DNA from 2 places in the Cohaesibacter marisflavi genome. Region 2 is predicted to be linked to the other one. Evidence: predicted binding sites of a transcription regulator. Region 2 holds the regulator's gene; the other holds the start of a gene.

Region 1 (8,072 bases), 730 kb from region 2:
AAATTGGCGGGCGTCAAAAGGCTCTTGACCCGCATGCCCTCGGCACTTGCGGTGCCGGTTGAAAGCATCAGAGAATAAGGATTTCCATCCATCCGGAAGGCGGCTTCGATCTTGTAAGGGCCGACCAGCGTGCGCGCTTCCAGCCCCCCATTGAGCCCCGTCAGGCGCTTGCTGCGGCCGGAGCTTCTGTCGAGAAAGTCAATCTGTCCATTGTCGATCCGCACATCATTGAGGCGGATCTTTTCCATATCCAGATCCCAGAGCTTACCGCCATCCTGACGCCAGTCGAACCGGCCCTGCTCGTCCACCTCAAGCTTGAGAGACGGGCTTTTCAAAGTCATGTCAACGACTTCGATCTTGCCTTGAACAAGGGGAAACAGCTCAATGCCAATATCGAATGCATCAACGGTCAGAATGGGGTTCTGCTCATCAGGCCCCACATGCACGCTTTCAAAATGCAGCCGGGGCATGGGCAGGATTTGCATGTCGGCAGCGCCCAAGACATGCACAGGCTGCCCCAGCGCTATCGTGGCCTCGCGCTCGAAAGCGGCACGATAGGATGTCCAATCAACAAATAGCGGTCCAACCAGCGCTATGACGAGCGCCAGCAAAATGGACCCACCAATCGTAAAATAGAGACTATTCAGGACCCTGCCCCCCTGGAAAACAAACGGACAAAGATCAGATCAAGAAATCCCTCAGAAGTGAATGCCCTTCAAAGCCAGTTTCAACTTTTGAAAATCACAAAACTTGCTTGCAATAAAACCGTTCACTCACACAAGAACCAACCGATCAGACCGGAAACGCCAAACTCAAGAGCATGGATGCATACCGCCCCGCCGATTTTATGACCCGACCCTTCATTCCGTTGGTAAGTCTTAAAAATTTCTTACTCCCAAATAACACTTGCACCGCCATCTGAAAAGGACAAACCAGATGGACAAGCATTGATAAGACAAAAGAAATTCAGCATCAAAGTGCCCATCATGCCCGATCTAGCCATGCTCAGGCAATATCTTGCCCGGATTCATGATATTTTTTGGATCGAACGCTTCCTTGATCGCGATCATATAGCTCAGGGCTGGGCCGAATTCCTTGGTCATATATTTCATCTTGCCCTGCCCTACACCATGTTCACCGGTGCAGGTGCCGCCCATGGCAATGGCGCGCTCGGCTAGCCGCCCAAGAAACGCATCCGCCTTGGCATGCTCTTCCGGATTTTCAGGATCGAGCAGCAGCTGGACATGGAAGTTGCCATCGCCCACATGACCCACAATGGGAGCCAGAAAACCGGTCGCCTCGATATCCTTCTGGGTTTCCCGCACACATTCGGCAAGTTGGGAAATGGGAACACAGGCATCGCTGGATACGCTCTTGGCGCCGGGCCTTAGAGAGAAGGTGGCCCAGTAGGATTCATGACGGGCCGTCCACAGGCGGGTGCGATCTTCCGGCTTGGTTGCCCACTCGAAATCGGAGCCGCCGAATTCCTCAATGATATCGGCGAACAATTCCGCCTGCTCTGCAACGCCACTGTCCGTGCCGTGGAATTCCACCAGCAATGTCGGGCGTTCTTCCAACCCCAGCTTGGAATGCAGGTTGACGGCCTTGACCTGAAGGCTGTCGAGCAGTTCAATGCGCGCCACCGGAATACCGCACTGGATGGTCATGATCACGGCATTGCACGCACTCTCCAGATCGGGAAAGCCGCAAATGCCCCCCGAAATGGCCTGCGGAATGCCGGAAAGCTTAAGGGATACCTCTGTAATAATGCCCAATGTGCCTTCGGAGCCCACCAGAAGACGGGTCAAGTCATAGCCGGCCGAGCTTTTCTTGGCCTTGCTGGCCGTTTCAATGATGGTGCCATCAGCCATGACGGCTTTGAGCGAAAGCACATTGTCTTTCATGGTGCCATAGCGCACCGCATTGGTGCCCGAGGCCCGTGTAGCGGCCATACCACCAAGAGAAGCATCTGCCCCCGGATCTATGGGAAAGAACAAGCCCGTATCGCGCAGATAATCATTCAGCTGCTTGCGGGTCACGCCTGCCTGAACCGTACAGTTGAGATCTTCGGCACAAACCTCCAGAATGGCGTTCATGCCCGAAAGATCAACAGAGATGCCGCCATAGGGCGCATTCAACTGCCCCTCAAGCGAAGAGCCCGAGCCAAAGGCGATCACTGGCACGCACTGTTCATTGCACAGTGCAACAATTTCGGAGACCTCCTCAGTGCTTTGCGCGAAGACAACCCCGTCCGGCATTTCGTTCTGCAGGCCCGTCGTGGTATGGGCATGCTGCTCGCGCAGAGCCTTGCCCATCGTGAATCGGTCCCCGAACCGTTCCGACAATTTCGAACAGACCGTATTGATGGCCTCCTCGTTTTTGTGATGTTTGAAATGGGGCTGAACGGCAGTAGACATAGAACACTCCGGATAGATTGGCTTTGAGCTTTTTGATCCAATTACGCACACTCACGCGCAAATTGCCAGACCGAGCCCCTGAATTCGCACAGCCAGACGCCCACCGGAGAAAGGGCGATAAATTTTTTCAGCATTGTATCGCATCATGGCTTGAAATCTGGCCTCATCGTCCCATGCATAGCTCCTCTTTCGATTCCGCTCTTCTGCCCCCATTTAACGAATGATATGAGATTGTCATACCAGCGAAAACATTGTTTTCGCGGGGTCTTTTTTGCGTTGATCAGCGCTCATAATCCTTCGAATGGTAGCCTAAAGCCAACGTGATACATGGTCACTCTCTGTTGACCCGCTTGCGGCCTTTGCTATTGTTGGACCATTGAAGCCGGTTTCCTTCTTTTCAAAGGAGGCAGCCGGAATGAGAATTCGCTTTGATTATCGCATTTCAAACACTCATTTCCACGAGCAAAACCAAAAAGCCAGCCTAGAACCATGAACAACCGATTTCACCTGCATCTTCCGCATGGCAAGCGTGTCAGAGCCCAACGCATGATCTGGCAAAGACGGATCATTTTCGGACTGGGCGGTATTATGGTTGGCCTCGCCGCAGTGGTGTTGGCCATGGGTGCCGATTCCAGCCAGGATCTTTATCGTCAACTGATCGAAGCCTACCCCTATGCAGGCCTTTTCGTAACACCGCTCGGCTTTGGTGCCATTGTCTGGGCCACCAACCGGTATTTCCCCGGAACGCAAGGGTCCGGTATCCCGCAAGCCATCGCAGCCCGACGCCTCAAGCGCCCGACAAGCCGTGCCCGACTCGTCGGCATCCGTTCGGCCGTGGGCAAGGTCATCATGACATTGCTCGGTTTGATGATCGGGGCATCGACTGGCCGTGAGGGCCCCACCGTTCAGGTTGGCGCAGCTGTCATGTTCCTGACAGGCCGCATCGCTCCCAAACGCCAAGTCGGCCTCATCCTCGCCGGTGCTGCAGCCGGTATTGCTGGTGCTTTCAACACACCTCTGGCAGGGATCGTTTTTGCCATTGAGGAAATGAGCCGCTCTTTCGAGATGCGCACCAGTGGCATGATCCTGGGCACGGTGATTCTCGCCGGTCTCACATCCATGGCTATTTTCGGCAACTACACCTATTTTGGCACCTCCCACGATCTGCTGCAATTCGGCTGGGGCTGGATAGCGGTTCCCATCGTGGGCGTAATTGGCGGATTGGCCGGCGGCTTTTTCTCCAAGATTCTGGTGCTGTTTACCTATGGCCTGCCCGGCACTGTCGGCAAAATCATCAAAGCCCATCCGGTTCCCTTCGCAATCCTGTGCGGCCTGTTTGTTGCCCTTGCCGGTCTTTATACCGATGGCGCGGTCAACGGTTCGGGCTATGAAGCAGCCCGCGATGTGCTGCATGGCGAAACCGATCTGCGCCTTGAATATGCACCGCTCAAACTGCTGGCCACCATCGCCTCATCCATCAGCGGCCTGCCGGGCGGCATTTTCTCCCCGTCCTTGTCAGTCGGAGCCGGCCTCGGAGCTGACCTTGCAGGCTTCTTCCCCAAGGTTCCCGTCGGCGCCATCGTGCTTTTGGGCATGGTGTCTTACTTCACCGGCGTGGTGCAGGCCCCCATCACCTCATTCGTCATCGTCATGGAAATGACCGATAACCACCAGATGATGCTGCCGCTCATGGCCTGCGCCCTGATCGCCAATGCCGCTTCCAAGGTCTTCTGCAAGGAAGGGGTCTATCACCTGCAATCGGGCAAGTTCTACGATTTTGCCCGCCAGCGCGATTCGGAGCAGGCACCTCCCGCCCCCAAGAGCTAGCCTTGGCACACGCTCATCTGCGCAAATGACAGACATAAAAACCCAAAAGCCGCCCCACAAGGCGGCTTTTTGCTTTTCCCCCTATTCTGCCGAAGGTTAGGCTTGACGTTTGAGGCAAAAATTTCAAAGCTTTGCAATGAAAACGGGGTGAAACCGATCAACGGCTCCTCTCCCTTTACAGCGGCTCAGCGACAAGAGTTTGCCGACCATGATCAGGACCAACCCGATCAAACTGATACGAAGCTGGATAGAACCGAACTGGTCGATCTATATTTCGACCCAGCAGCCCAAGCTTTGGCTTTTTTCCATTCTGATCGGATTTATGGTCTCTCTGGCCGCCATTCTGTTTCGGCTCGGCATTGGCGGCGTGCAATGGTTCTGGCTGGGCACAAGCGCAGAGAATGTCATTGCGGCTCTGCGAGAGGCTCCATCCTGGCTTGTGGTTGCAGCTCCCACCCTTGGCGGCGTCTTTGTTGGAGCCTTTCTGCAATATGTCCACCCCATCAAACGCGCTGAAGGCGTGGCCGATGTCATCGAAGCGCGAGCGCGCGGCGGCAGAGGGCTACGCTTCTGGCAAGCGCTGGATAGCGCAACGGTGACCATCATCTCCCTTGGGGCTGGCGCAAGTGCAGGCCGCGAAGGCCCCATCGTGCATCTGGGCGCCAGTCTGGCCAGATCTCTTGGCCGTAGGCTCGCCATACCGGCTGCATCACAAAGAGTGCTGCTCGCCTGCGGAGTGGCCAGTGCAGTTTCGGCCTCGTTCAACGCGCCCATCGCAGGGGTGCTCTTTGCCCATGAGGTCATTCTGGGCCACTATGCCATGTCCGCCTTCGTGCCCATCGTGTTGGCGTCTGCGGTAGGCACCACATTCTCGCGCCTCTTTTTTGGCGATGTAGCCTCTTTCATCATCCCCGACTACCAGATCACCTCTTACTGGGAGCTGCCGTCCTTTGCCCTTCTGGGCATCGTCTGCGCCATTGTTGCGGTGCTGTTCCAAACCTCGTTGCTCGGCACAGACTGGATCGCGCGCCACATCAAGATGCCGCTCATATACCGCCCGATCATTGGCGGCTTTCTCGTTGGCCTTATTGCTCTGGCTTTTCCTGAGGTGCTGGGCGTTGGCTATGAAGCGACCGACCTTGCGCTCAAGCAACAGCTTCCCCTGACGATGCTGCTCTCGCTCATTGTCGCCAAAGCACTGGCAACATCCATAACACTGGCCTCGCGCTTTGGCGGCGGAATCTTCTCGCCCTCGCTTTATATCGGCGCCATGGTCGGAGGCACCTTCGGCCTCATAGCGCAACCCTTGCTGCCCGAAATCGCCTCCACTCATGGCCTTTATGCGCTACTGGGCATGGGGGCCGTGGCTTCGGCCATGCTCGGCGCGCCCATATCCACGACCATGATCGTCTTTGAATTGACCGGTGGGTATGCACTCTCTATCGCCCTCTTGGTGACGGTCTCCATCTCCAACGGCCTCGCCGTGGCGCTCAGCGGGCGCTCCTACTTCCACTGGCAATTGGGCATGCGCGGCATCTTCCTGCATGAAGGCTCCCATCGCTATGTCGTGAAAAACACCACGATTGCGGACTTTTACACTCCCCTAGCGGCAGACATTCCCATTGAAGACACCGTACTTGAGCATAATATGGAACCGATCAAGCTGCAGGACACACTGGAACTGGCGCTCAAGAAATTTGATGACAATGGCGGCAGCAATCTCGCCGTGCTTGATCCGGACAATCCGGGCCGTATTCTGGGCTGGGCCCGGCAGGTGGATGCCCTTCGCCATTTCAACGCCGTGTTGATCAACACACAGGTCGAAGAACATCGCTAGAGGGCCAAGGCCTTTCAATCGCCTGCTTTCCGATAGAGAGAAGAAAACAGCCATCCGGGCAGTCGGAAGCGATCTGAGGCGAAAAGATCACCAAAAGGGCAAATTTGCCCCTGACAAACCACATTTGTTGCTATAATGTTCTTGTTTGGATTCGATGCATGGATCCCTTCTTGCGCTTTTGCCCTTTGCAAACCAGAAGCAAGGCCATTAAACAATCCAAACCCAGAGCTATTCACACACGATCCGAGCCGGTCTTGAATATGAATAGCGTTTGAACCAATGCATGAGCGCACGAGCCGATCAAAGCCATCGATCAGCGCTCTTAAAACCGAACACAGTTGGACCCGGTAGCCTCTATGTCTGATCTTTTTGCACCATCGCCAATCTCTCCGCATAACGAGATGCAGGAGGAAGATCAGGAAGGCATACGCGCCAAGCTGGCCCGCATGCACCCCACGCCTTATCTGAACGGGCTCAACCCTGAACAGCGTGATGCAGTGGAAAGCCTTGACGGACCTTTGCTGGTCTTGGCTGGTGCAGGCACAGGCAAGACCCGCGTGTTGACCACCCGCATTGGTCACATTCTAGCCACCCGCCGCGCCACTCCCTGGCAGATCCTGTCGGTGACCTTCACCAACAAAGCTGCCCGCGAGATGAAGGAGCGTATCGGCTCACTCATTGGCGGCTCGGTGGAAGGCATGCAGTGGCTGGGCACATTCCACTCCATCGGCGTCAAGATCCTGCGTCGCCATGCCGAATTGGTCGGCCTCAAGTCCAATTTCACGATCCTTGATGCGGACGATCAGCTCCGCCTGCTCAAGCAGCTCATTCAGGCCAATGCCATTGAAGAAAAGCGCTGGCCTGCACGCCAGTTGGCAACCCTGATCGATAGCTGGAAAAACCGCGGTCTTTCACCTGATCAGGTGCCGCAGGATGAAGCCTTCCTGTTTGCGCAAGGCAAGGGCATCGCCCTTTACAAAGCCTATCAGGATCGCCTGAAAATTCTCAATGCCTGCGACTTTGGCGATCTGCTGCTCGAATGCATCCGCCTGTTCCGCGAGAATCCTGACGTGCTGGCGGCCTATCATCAGAAATTCCGCTATATTCTGGTGGACGAGTATCAAGACACCAACGTGGCGCAATATCTCTGGCTGCGTCTGCTGGCCCAATCGAGCCACAATATCTGCTGTGTGGGCGACGATGACCAGTCGATCTATGGCTGGCGCGGCGCCGAAGTGGACAATATCCTGCGTTTTGAAGAGGATTTCCCCGGCGCCAAGGTCATCCGCCTTGAGCGCAACTACCGCTCCACGGCTCATATTCTGGCAGCAGCCTCCCATCTCATCACCTACAATGCCGGACGGCTTGGCAAGACCTTGCATCCGCAAATCGAGGATGATGAAGCAGAGAAGGTCACCGTTGCGTCTATCTGGGATTCCGAAGAGGAAGCCCGCACCATTGGCGACCAGATCGAATCCTACCAGCGCAACGGGCATGAACTGAATGACATGGCCATTCTGGTGCGCGCGTCCTTCCAGATGCGCGAATTTGAAGACCGCTTTATCACCATGGGACTCAATTATCGCGTCATCGGCGGCCCTCGCTTCTATGAACGGGCAGAAATTCGCGATGCATTGGCCTATTTCCGAGCCATGGTACAGCCTGCGGACGATCTGGCCTTCGAGCGCATTGTCAACACTCCGCGCCGGGGTTTGGGCAATGCGACAGTCCAGCAGATCCACAATCTGGCGCGCGCCGAGGAAATCCCACTGATGGAAGCGGCAACCGAGATTGTCGATTCAGAGGAATTGAAGCCCAAGCCACGCAATTCGCTAAAAAGCCTTCTGGGCCAGTTCAATCATTGGCGCACCATGCTTGCCACAATGAAGCATACAGAACTCGCCGAAATCATCCTTGATGAATCCGGCTACACGGAAATGTGGCAGAAGGACAAGTCGCCAGACGCACCGGGTCGGCTTGAGAACCTCAAG
Region 2 (8,072 bases):
CGCGGAAGAGGAATTCATCAGGCGTGCCCTGCCAAACGCGAATGGAGAAGGAAGGAGCTGGCAAACGAACGTGAGAAACAGCTTCCATGCACATGTAGGAAACATCGTTTGTAGCATCCAGCCCGTCAGATGTCTGACCACCAACGCACAGATTCTGGAACACGGCGTAACCGGCAAAGGCCTGAGCTGACACTTCGTCACGGGTTTTGTTGACGTCGTTGAGCTTGATCCAGATGCAATCGATCAGTTCCTGAGCGAAAGCACGGTCGATGGATGCATCAGCCTGCAGATAGTCGTTCATATACTGGTCGAAGCGGCCCGGAGAAATGGAATGCCCCGAGGATTCGATTTGCATCAGAGACTGGATGAACCAGAAGGTCTGACAAGCTTCCCAGAAGTTGGAAGCAGGATATTCAGGAACGCGTGCGCAGTTCTTGGCAATCTGTTCCAGCTCGGCCTTGCGGGTCGGGTTGCTTTCTGCCCTTGAGAGTTCCAGAGCCTTGTCAGCATACCGATGAGCGAAATTGATCGCTGCATTGTAGGTGATGATGATGGCTTCGTAGAACTGGCGTTTCTTGATGTAGGATGGATCATTCTTGTCCATCGCATCCATGGCTTTGACGGCTTCTTCGATGATGCCGCGGAAGCCGATTTTCATGATCTTGCCATAGTCAACACAAACGTGACCGACACCACCATAGAAATAGTTGCCAACGGTGAAGACGCCATTGGCGATGCAGTCCTTGGTCTCCGAAGACATCAGGGAATCAGCATAGGAACTGGTGGTCTTGTTCGGCCAGTATTTGAAGGCTTCATGCAACTCGGCAGCTGTTTCTTTCGGAATTTCGAAAGGGTCAGCCATGCGGGTTGCCATGGTTTCGAACTCGGCTTCTACCCAATCATAGGAGAATTCCGGGCAGATTTCCGTAGAACGCGGATTTTTGGTGATGGCACCAACGATCAGTTCGTCGTCGCGAATGGTAACCGGCAGATTATTGAAAATCTTTTCGGCCACTTTTGCGCGGCGCATGATCGGGGAAAGATGTTCACTTTCCTTGTAGGCCTCGGTAGCCAGAACTGCACGCTCGGACTCCACAAAAGGCGTCGCGTTCAGAATCTGGTTTTTCAACCGCACAATACGTTCGGTTGGTTGAGAAAAGCCCTTCTCTATCATTACTTCCTCCAGGCTGCAGGATACGACCTCGCTTGCACTCTCTGTCGCAAACGCCATCGCCTTTTCCTTAGTGCTATGTTTGAGAACCGATTAAACTGACAAAGTTGCGCAGCAAGGCGGGGTGGCCGGGCCAGGCTGGCGAGGTCACGAGATTTCCGTCCACTACGGATTCATCCGGTTCAACTTTGATAAATTCTCCGCCCGCCATGACGACTTCCGGCGCAACCGCCGGATAGGCCGTCAGCTTGCGCCCGCGAACAACATTGGCTGCGGTTAAAATCTGAATGCCGTGGCAAATCGCGGCCAGCGGCGCATTGCGCTCCATGAAACCGCGACAAATGGAAAGGACATCGTCATCCAATCGCAGATATTCGCACGCCCTTCCCCCGGCCAGATAAAGCCCGTCGTAGCAATCTGGCTCAATCGCCGAGAAAGAAGCGGTAAGGCAAAACAGATGTCCCGGCTTCTCCGAGTAGGTCTGATCGCCCTCAAAATCATGAATTGCAGTACGAATGAAGTCACCCTTGCGCTTGTTCGGGCAGACGACATCGACCGTAAAACCAAGCATTAACAACGCCTGGTAGGGAACCATGACTTCATAATCTTCCGAATAGTCACCAGCTATAATGAGTATACTTGTCATTACAGGCCGCCCCTCCAAACAAAACCAATGCCTCCCACCGATCCACGACCGGCTTGTGCCGAAACATTAGTCCTGTGCCCAAACTTCTATCAATGGAGAGGCTTGTCATTGAGGGGTAAAGAATTGACATTGTGTGACAGGCTTTTGACACACCAAATTATCACAGTTAATTCAGTTATTTAGGAAATGACGTAAGACAAAAGCCAAAGAGATAAGGAAAAGACAAAGGTAAATTTTTAACCCGAAATCGCTCAAGAACGACCATCAAATGGAACAATTAGCAAAAATTTTGACCCAAACTGCATAGCGCAAGAGCAAGCGGCTCCATACCGAGAAACTCAGAAAAATTCCAATTAAGATACTGAAATATATGTTATATTAAACATACATATAACTATAACAATTAAAAACAACAAATGCTGTAGCACAGCCCTATGCGCCTTCAAAAAGCAAAGACAAAAAATTCCCTACTTTTGTAAAAATAATCGAATTGACCAAATCCTATCATTATAAATATGCATTTAAAAGTATTTGCAAATTACAGATAGCAAATCCCAAGTATTTAAAGATGAATTCAATTGTCATTAATGAAATTCATCTCAATAGTTAAATATGCCAGTGCGTGTTCGATCTTTTGAGTATTCGCAAGATTACGGAGGTCGAGAGGCCTTCTTCTTTCAACGAGGAGGTGAAAGCGGACATACGCGGCTCGATGATGACCCTTGGTCGGCATCAACTACGGGAAGCTTTAGGGAGTAAAATATGACGGCTACAATAATCAGTCTTCTTGTCGCGTTTGGCGGTGGGATCTTTGGCGCAGCATTAGGTGCGCTTTCAGCCTTTGCATTTGTCGGTTTTCTAACTTTGATCGGGGTTGCCCTGACATTGGGCATTGCCCCTGACGCAACCAGCGTAGCTCAGGGCGCTGCCGGTTATTTCGGCGGCTTGCCATTTGGGGCTTTCGGCCCGCATGTGGGCGGCTTTGCCTCTGGTGTTGCAGCCGCAGCCTATGCTGCCAACAAAGGATACATCGACAACGGACGTGACATCATTACCGCGGGCATGGGGCTGAACAAACCAGACGTCCTACTTGTTGGCGGTATCTTCGGCGTCTTTGGCTATGCACTTTGCTGCCTTGTACAGCTTATTCCAAACTTCGGCCCGGGGCTTGCCTGGACGGACTATCCGGGCATATGTGTGTTTGTTTCAGCTGTCGTTGCGCGCCTCATCTGGGGCAAAGCCGGCCTGTTTGGCAAAGCTGAAGAAGGACGTTCTTTCTTCGATCCAAGCGATGCCATCAAATGGTTGCCCTTCCAGAGCACCAAGGGGCAAATTGCCCTTATCGGCGCAGGCGTTGGTCTTCTGGGTGGTTGGCTCGGCATCACTTATGGCGGCACCGGCGCCCTGTTGGCTTTCGGCTTTGCAGCAGCCAGCCTGATCCTGCTTTCGCTCGGCCTTGCTGTGCCTGTAACCCACCACATTGCGCTTCCTGCAGCCATTGCGGGCGTTGCATCTGGCAGCATGCTCTGGGCTTTGATCGTAGGCATCATTTGTGCCTTTCTGGGTGAATTGTGCGCCCGCCTGTTCCTGGTTCATGGCGACACACATATCGATCCTCCGGCTACAGCCATTGCAATCATGACCTTTGTCCTGAACGGACTGACCGCCCTTGGCTTCTGGGCAGCAATCCCTCTGCCACTTTGATCATGGATGACTGAAGCACAATCTGCTGATTTCGGCGTGGAGACTTTATTCCCCACGCCTTTTGTTTGCCACCATGTTTGACTGCCCCGTGAGAATCATGGCCTAACCCACCCCAATCAAAAGCCAAAATGTGCTCCCCGAAAGACCGGGCAACCGCACAATTCCCTCTTCCTATTGACAAATCAGGTCTTTTTCACGCTTGCAGAACACAGCAAGAACATGTATAGTTTGTTCGTGATTTGTGCCACTGTTGTTTCGCTTATGAGAACAAAGCGATCGCGGAATTTGGAGAGGGAAATGCTAACACGCAAACAGCATGAGCTGCTAATGTTCATCCATGAACGCATCAAGGAATCAGGCGTTCCCCCCTCCTTTGACGAAATGAAAGACGCTCTGGATTTGCGCTCCAAGTCAGGCATTCACCGCTTGATCACGGCGCTTGAGGAACGCGGCTTCATTCGGCGCCTTCCAAACCGCGCCAGAGCGTTGGAAGTTCTCAAGCTACCAGAAGCGCACAAACCAACGCTCAGCACGCCAAGCCGCGGCTTTTCGCCCAGTGTGGTGGAAGGTGGTCTTGGCAAATCGCGCCCGAGTGAGCCGGTCGAGCCGGAAAAGACAGAAGAAGTCTCCGGTGTGTCGGTGCCGGTCATGGGCCGCATCGCGGCGGGGGTTCCCATTTCTGCCATTCAGCACCAATCCCACAGCGTGTCTGTGCCGGTAGAGATGCTGCGCGGTGGCGAGCATTTTGCCCTTGAGGTTCGTGGCGACTCGATGATTGAAGCGGGCATTCTGGATGGCGACACAGTGGTCATCAAAAAATCAGATGACGCTGTTTCAGGTGATATTGTTGTCGCACTGGTCGACGATGAAGAAGCAACGTTGAAACGCATTCGCAAGAAAGGGGCTTCCATCGCGCTGGAAGCTGCCAACCCGGCTTATGAAACACGTATCTTCGGCCCAGATCGGGTTCGGGTGCAGGGCAAGCTGGTCGGACTGATGCGCCAATATTGACGCAAGATCTTCCAGACACATCGAGAATTCATCTAATGCGCCCAAGGGCGCATTTTTCATATCTATTCTCTCTTGGACATCAAGCGACTTTTAGCGTCTCTCCGGCATCCATGGGCGTTTGCCAACGGGCAGAGCGGCAATCGCCTCGATCTGCCAGTGTGGATTTTTCTCCGGCTCTGATGTCTTTTCTTCCCCAGCGGACCCATCAATGTCAAAATAGTCCTCAGCCAACCGCGCAAACAGACCTTGTTCATCCTGTTTATGAAGATACAGAAACTGCGCACCGGATTGTGACAACCTGTCGGCTCCGATCACGAGCGTTGGCCCCTTGCAGCTTTGGGGCACCGGCAAACGCGACACAATGATGTCTCTAAGCGCGCATTCCTCAGAAAAAGCCGACGCTTTGTTGACGATAGCCAGAGACAAATCGCTCCTCCCTGCCGCGGATGTATTCAGAGACGTCACAAAACAGGCCTGCCTATCACATGCGCTTGTTTGCGATAAGAGCAGATTTTTTTTCGGCTCTCGGTCTTGACTATCACCATCCCCCAGAGCACGCGCATCCCCATCAGCCCTTAGAACAGACCGATAGTCGAGCGTCATCCCGCGCCCCCCAGTCCTTTGCCAATGCCCCTCGATATCGCGACTGGCGACTCGGGTACCCGTCTGCGCTATCCAGATGTCAGGCTGCGGCGCAAACCACCACAGAGCGGCAGCAACAGTAAGCGGGACAATAGCCAGCCACGAAAGCCATTTGCGATGAATGGTATAGACGGCAAGTGCTGCTAGGGCAAAAGGAAGGAAGTCCCCTCCGGCTTTGACAACAAGATAGTCTGCGTCCCCCCACTGTGACACCATTGTCGCCATGGAGATAACCCAATCAAGGCCCCACTCGACCAGTTGCAGCGGCCAGGATTGCAAGCCGAAGGGCGTCATGAACACTGCGACCAACCCCATCGGCATCACGATCAGGCTGATGACTGGCATCGCAAGAAGGTTGGTAACAAGCCCGAAGGGCGCCATCTGCTGGAAATGCGCAACGGACAAGGGCAGCACGGCGAGACTCGCAATCAAAGATGTCAGCCCGATCCCGATGATCCATCGCCCTGCATGAAGAGCCGAGCCAAAGACAAGCCCATGCTCTGAAGGCGCTAGCGCACCATTCTTACGCAAGCGGAGACGGGTCAAGCGGTCATAGGAAGCGATAAGGGCCGCCGTTGCAGCAAAAGACATCTGCATACCGGCTTCAACAACGCCATAGGGCTGCACGAGAATGAGCAGCACCATAACGAGCCCTAGGTTATGCATGGTCACAGCGGGACGCCCCGCCAGAATCGCTATCAGAAAAATGGCCGTCATGCAGAAGGCGCGGATGGTGGCAACCGATGCGCCGGAGAAAACCAGATAGGCCGCCGCGCAAAACAAAGCCATCCCAGCCGCCCATTGCTTGATGGGATAATGCAAGGACAATTGCGGTAACAAGGCCAGAATCCCGCGCACACCCCAGAAGACGGACATCGCCACCAGAGCCATATGCAATCCGGAAATCGCAAGAATATGTGCCAACCCGCTACGCCTTAGCGCAGTCTCCACATTGTCAGACAGAAAGTCGCGTTTCCCGACGGCCAATGCAACGGCAAGTCCCCCAGCCTCTCCATCCACCCGATGCAGAATATAACGAGCCACAGCCTGTCTGGTCCGTTCGATACTGTCGCGCACATCATGCACCAGCCCTTGCCAGCCCGACTTCGTCTTTTCCGGCAGACGCTCAATACTATTGCTCAAATAGCCCTGACCACCGATAGATCGCGACCAGAGATAACGTCCATAATCGAAGCTCCCCGGATAAACGGGCTGCAGCAAGGGTGTCAGGTGAGCCCACATTCTGAGCCTTGTCCCAACGCGAAATTGCTCCTCGCCCCGCGCCGAATGAGAAAAAGCCTTTTCGGGGTGCGCTCAGGTCTGAGTTTCTCTATGGTTTCAACAGCGATGGTCCAGCGCTCCTGCGGCCTTTTGGCTGTTCCCCTCTGCTCAACGCGGACAAGGCGACCGACAACCGGACTGGAAAAGTTATGAGCCAACACGGGGCTCGTTGAAAAATGCCCATGTTCACTGGCGGCGCACACACCAACCACAATTGCCGTCACCAACAAGAGCGGAAAAACCACCCGTCCTTTGGCCGCGCGATGATAAACCCAACCACACAGCGCCAGAGACGCCGCTAGCAGCCCCCAGAAACTGGGTTCATCAGGCAGAACATAATAGAGGGCGGCACCAAACCCCATGAAGACGGCGACCCAGAGGAACCGGGCATTCTGGTCTGAGCAATCCTCCTGCCAGTTCCGCTCAATCCCCTGCCAAAGGGCTTCCAGCCAGAATTTGAAGCGCTTGCCAAGGCCCGGATTGTTGGCGAGTCCCTGCCAGTCATAGACGTCGGAATGGACCTCTGGCATGGCCGGAGCGTTGCTCCGGTCTGTGCTATCAGCAGGATGGGACGCCCTTTCCATCACATTTGGTCCTTATGCACCTCTTTTTCGACCGTCAGACGGTCATGAGGTCTTTCGCCTTGGGCGCAAGCTGTGTTAGATCCTTGACAACTTCAATCGCCGGTTCCTGAAGCGGAGCGCGTTGCGGACCCCAGAATGGGATCCGTAGGCACAACCCGCCTCAACTTCCGGTGCACTATATCCCGAATAACAGGTTACTGATAGCATTATGTGTTCACAGGTTGTAACGCGCTTTGCCCCCTCCCCGACAGGTTTTCTCCATATCGGCGGGGCGCGCACCGCTCTCTTCAACTGGCTCTATGCCAAAGCCAATGGCGGCAAAATGCTGCTCCGCATCGAAGATACGGACCGCGAGCGTTCCACCGACGCTGCCATCGATGCCATTATCGCCGGAATGGAGTGGATGGGGCTGTCTTATGATGGCGACCCGATCTCGCAATATTCGCGCGTTGAACGTCACCGTGAAGTGGTCGAGCAGCTTCTGGCAGCTGGCCAAGCCTATCGTTGCTATTGTTCGCCGGAAGAGTTGACGGAGATGCGCGAAAAGGCCCGCGCGGAAAAGCGCCCACCACGCTATGATGGCACCTGGCGTGATCGTGATCCGTCCGAAGCCCCGGAAGGCGTCAAACCTGCCATTCGCCTGAAAGCCCCGCAGGAAGGCTCCACCGTTATTGAAGATCAGGTTCAGGGCACGGTCACATTCCCCAACAAAGATCTGGATGACATGATCATCATGCGTTCTGATGGCAACCCGACCTACAACCTTGCTGTGGTCGTAGACGACCATGACATGGGCGTAACGCACATCATGCGCGGCGATGACCATCTGACCAACGCTGCCCGCCAGACACTCGTCTATCAGGCCATGGGCTGGGATGTTCCAACCATGGCGCATATTCCTCTGATCCATGGTCCGGATGGCGCCAAGCTTTCCAAACGCCACGGCGCCCTCGGCGTAGAGGCCTATCGCGATATGGGCTATCTGCCGGTCGCCATGCGCAACTATCTCGTTCGCCTCGGCTGGGCCCATGGC

Evidence for each region. The regulator LexA, encoded in region 2, represses DNA repair genes until DNA is damaged. The targets are predictions, from matches to a motif close to TGTTCNNNNTGTGTTCNG.
Region 1: ACKPCT_RS01510 (ATP-dependent helicase) is a predicted target of LexA. The motif match lies at 6,207-6,224, and genes of this name have one in related genera.

Annotation. Positions count from the first base shown of each region.
Region 1 covers NZ_OY762534.1:111,000-119,071, reverse strand. The annotation lists gene ACKPCT_RS01530 (AsmA family protein) at 1-611, opposite strand, end outside; gene ACKPCT_RS01525 (FAD-binding oxidoreductase) at 996-2,417, opposite strand; gene ACKPCT_RS01520 (chloride channel protein) at 2,964-4,244, shown strand; gene ACKPCT_RS01515 (chloride channel protein) at 4,453-6,081, shown strand; gene ACKPCT_RS01510 (ATP-dependent helicase) at 6,483-8,072, shown strand, end outside.
Region 2 covers NZ_OY762534.1:840,993-849,064, reverse strand. The annotation lists gene ACKPCT_RS05075 (glycyl radical protein) at 1-1,231, opposite strand, end outside; gene ACKPCT_RS05070 (DJ-1/PfpI family protein) at 1,248-1,817, opposite strand; gene ACKPCT_RS05065 (permease) at 2,580-3,521, shown strand; gene lexA (transcriptional repressor LexA) at 3,819-4,532, shown strand; gene ACKPCT_RS05055 (ComEC/Rec2 family competence protein) at 4,623-6,416, opposite strand; gene ACKPCT_RS05050 (hypothetical protein) at 6,401-7,039, opposite strand; gene gltX (glutamate--tRNA ligase) at 7,248-8,072, shown strand, end outside.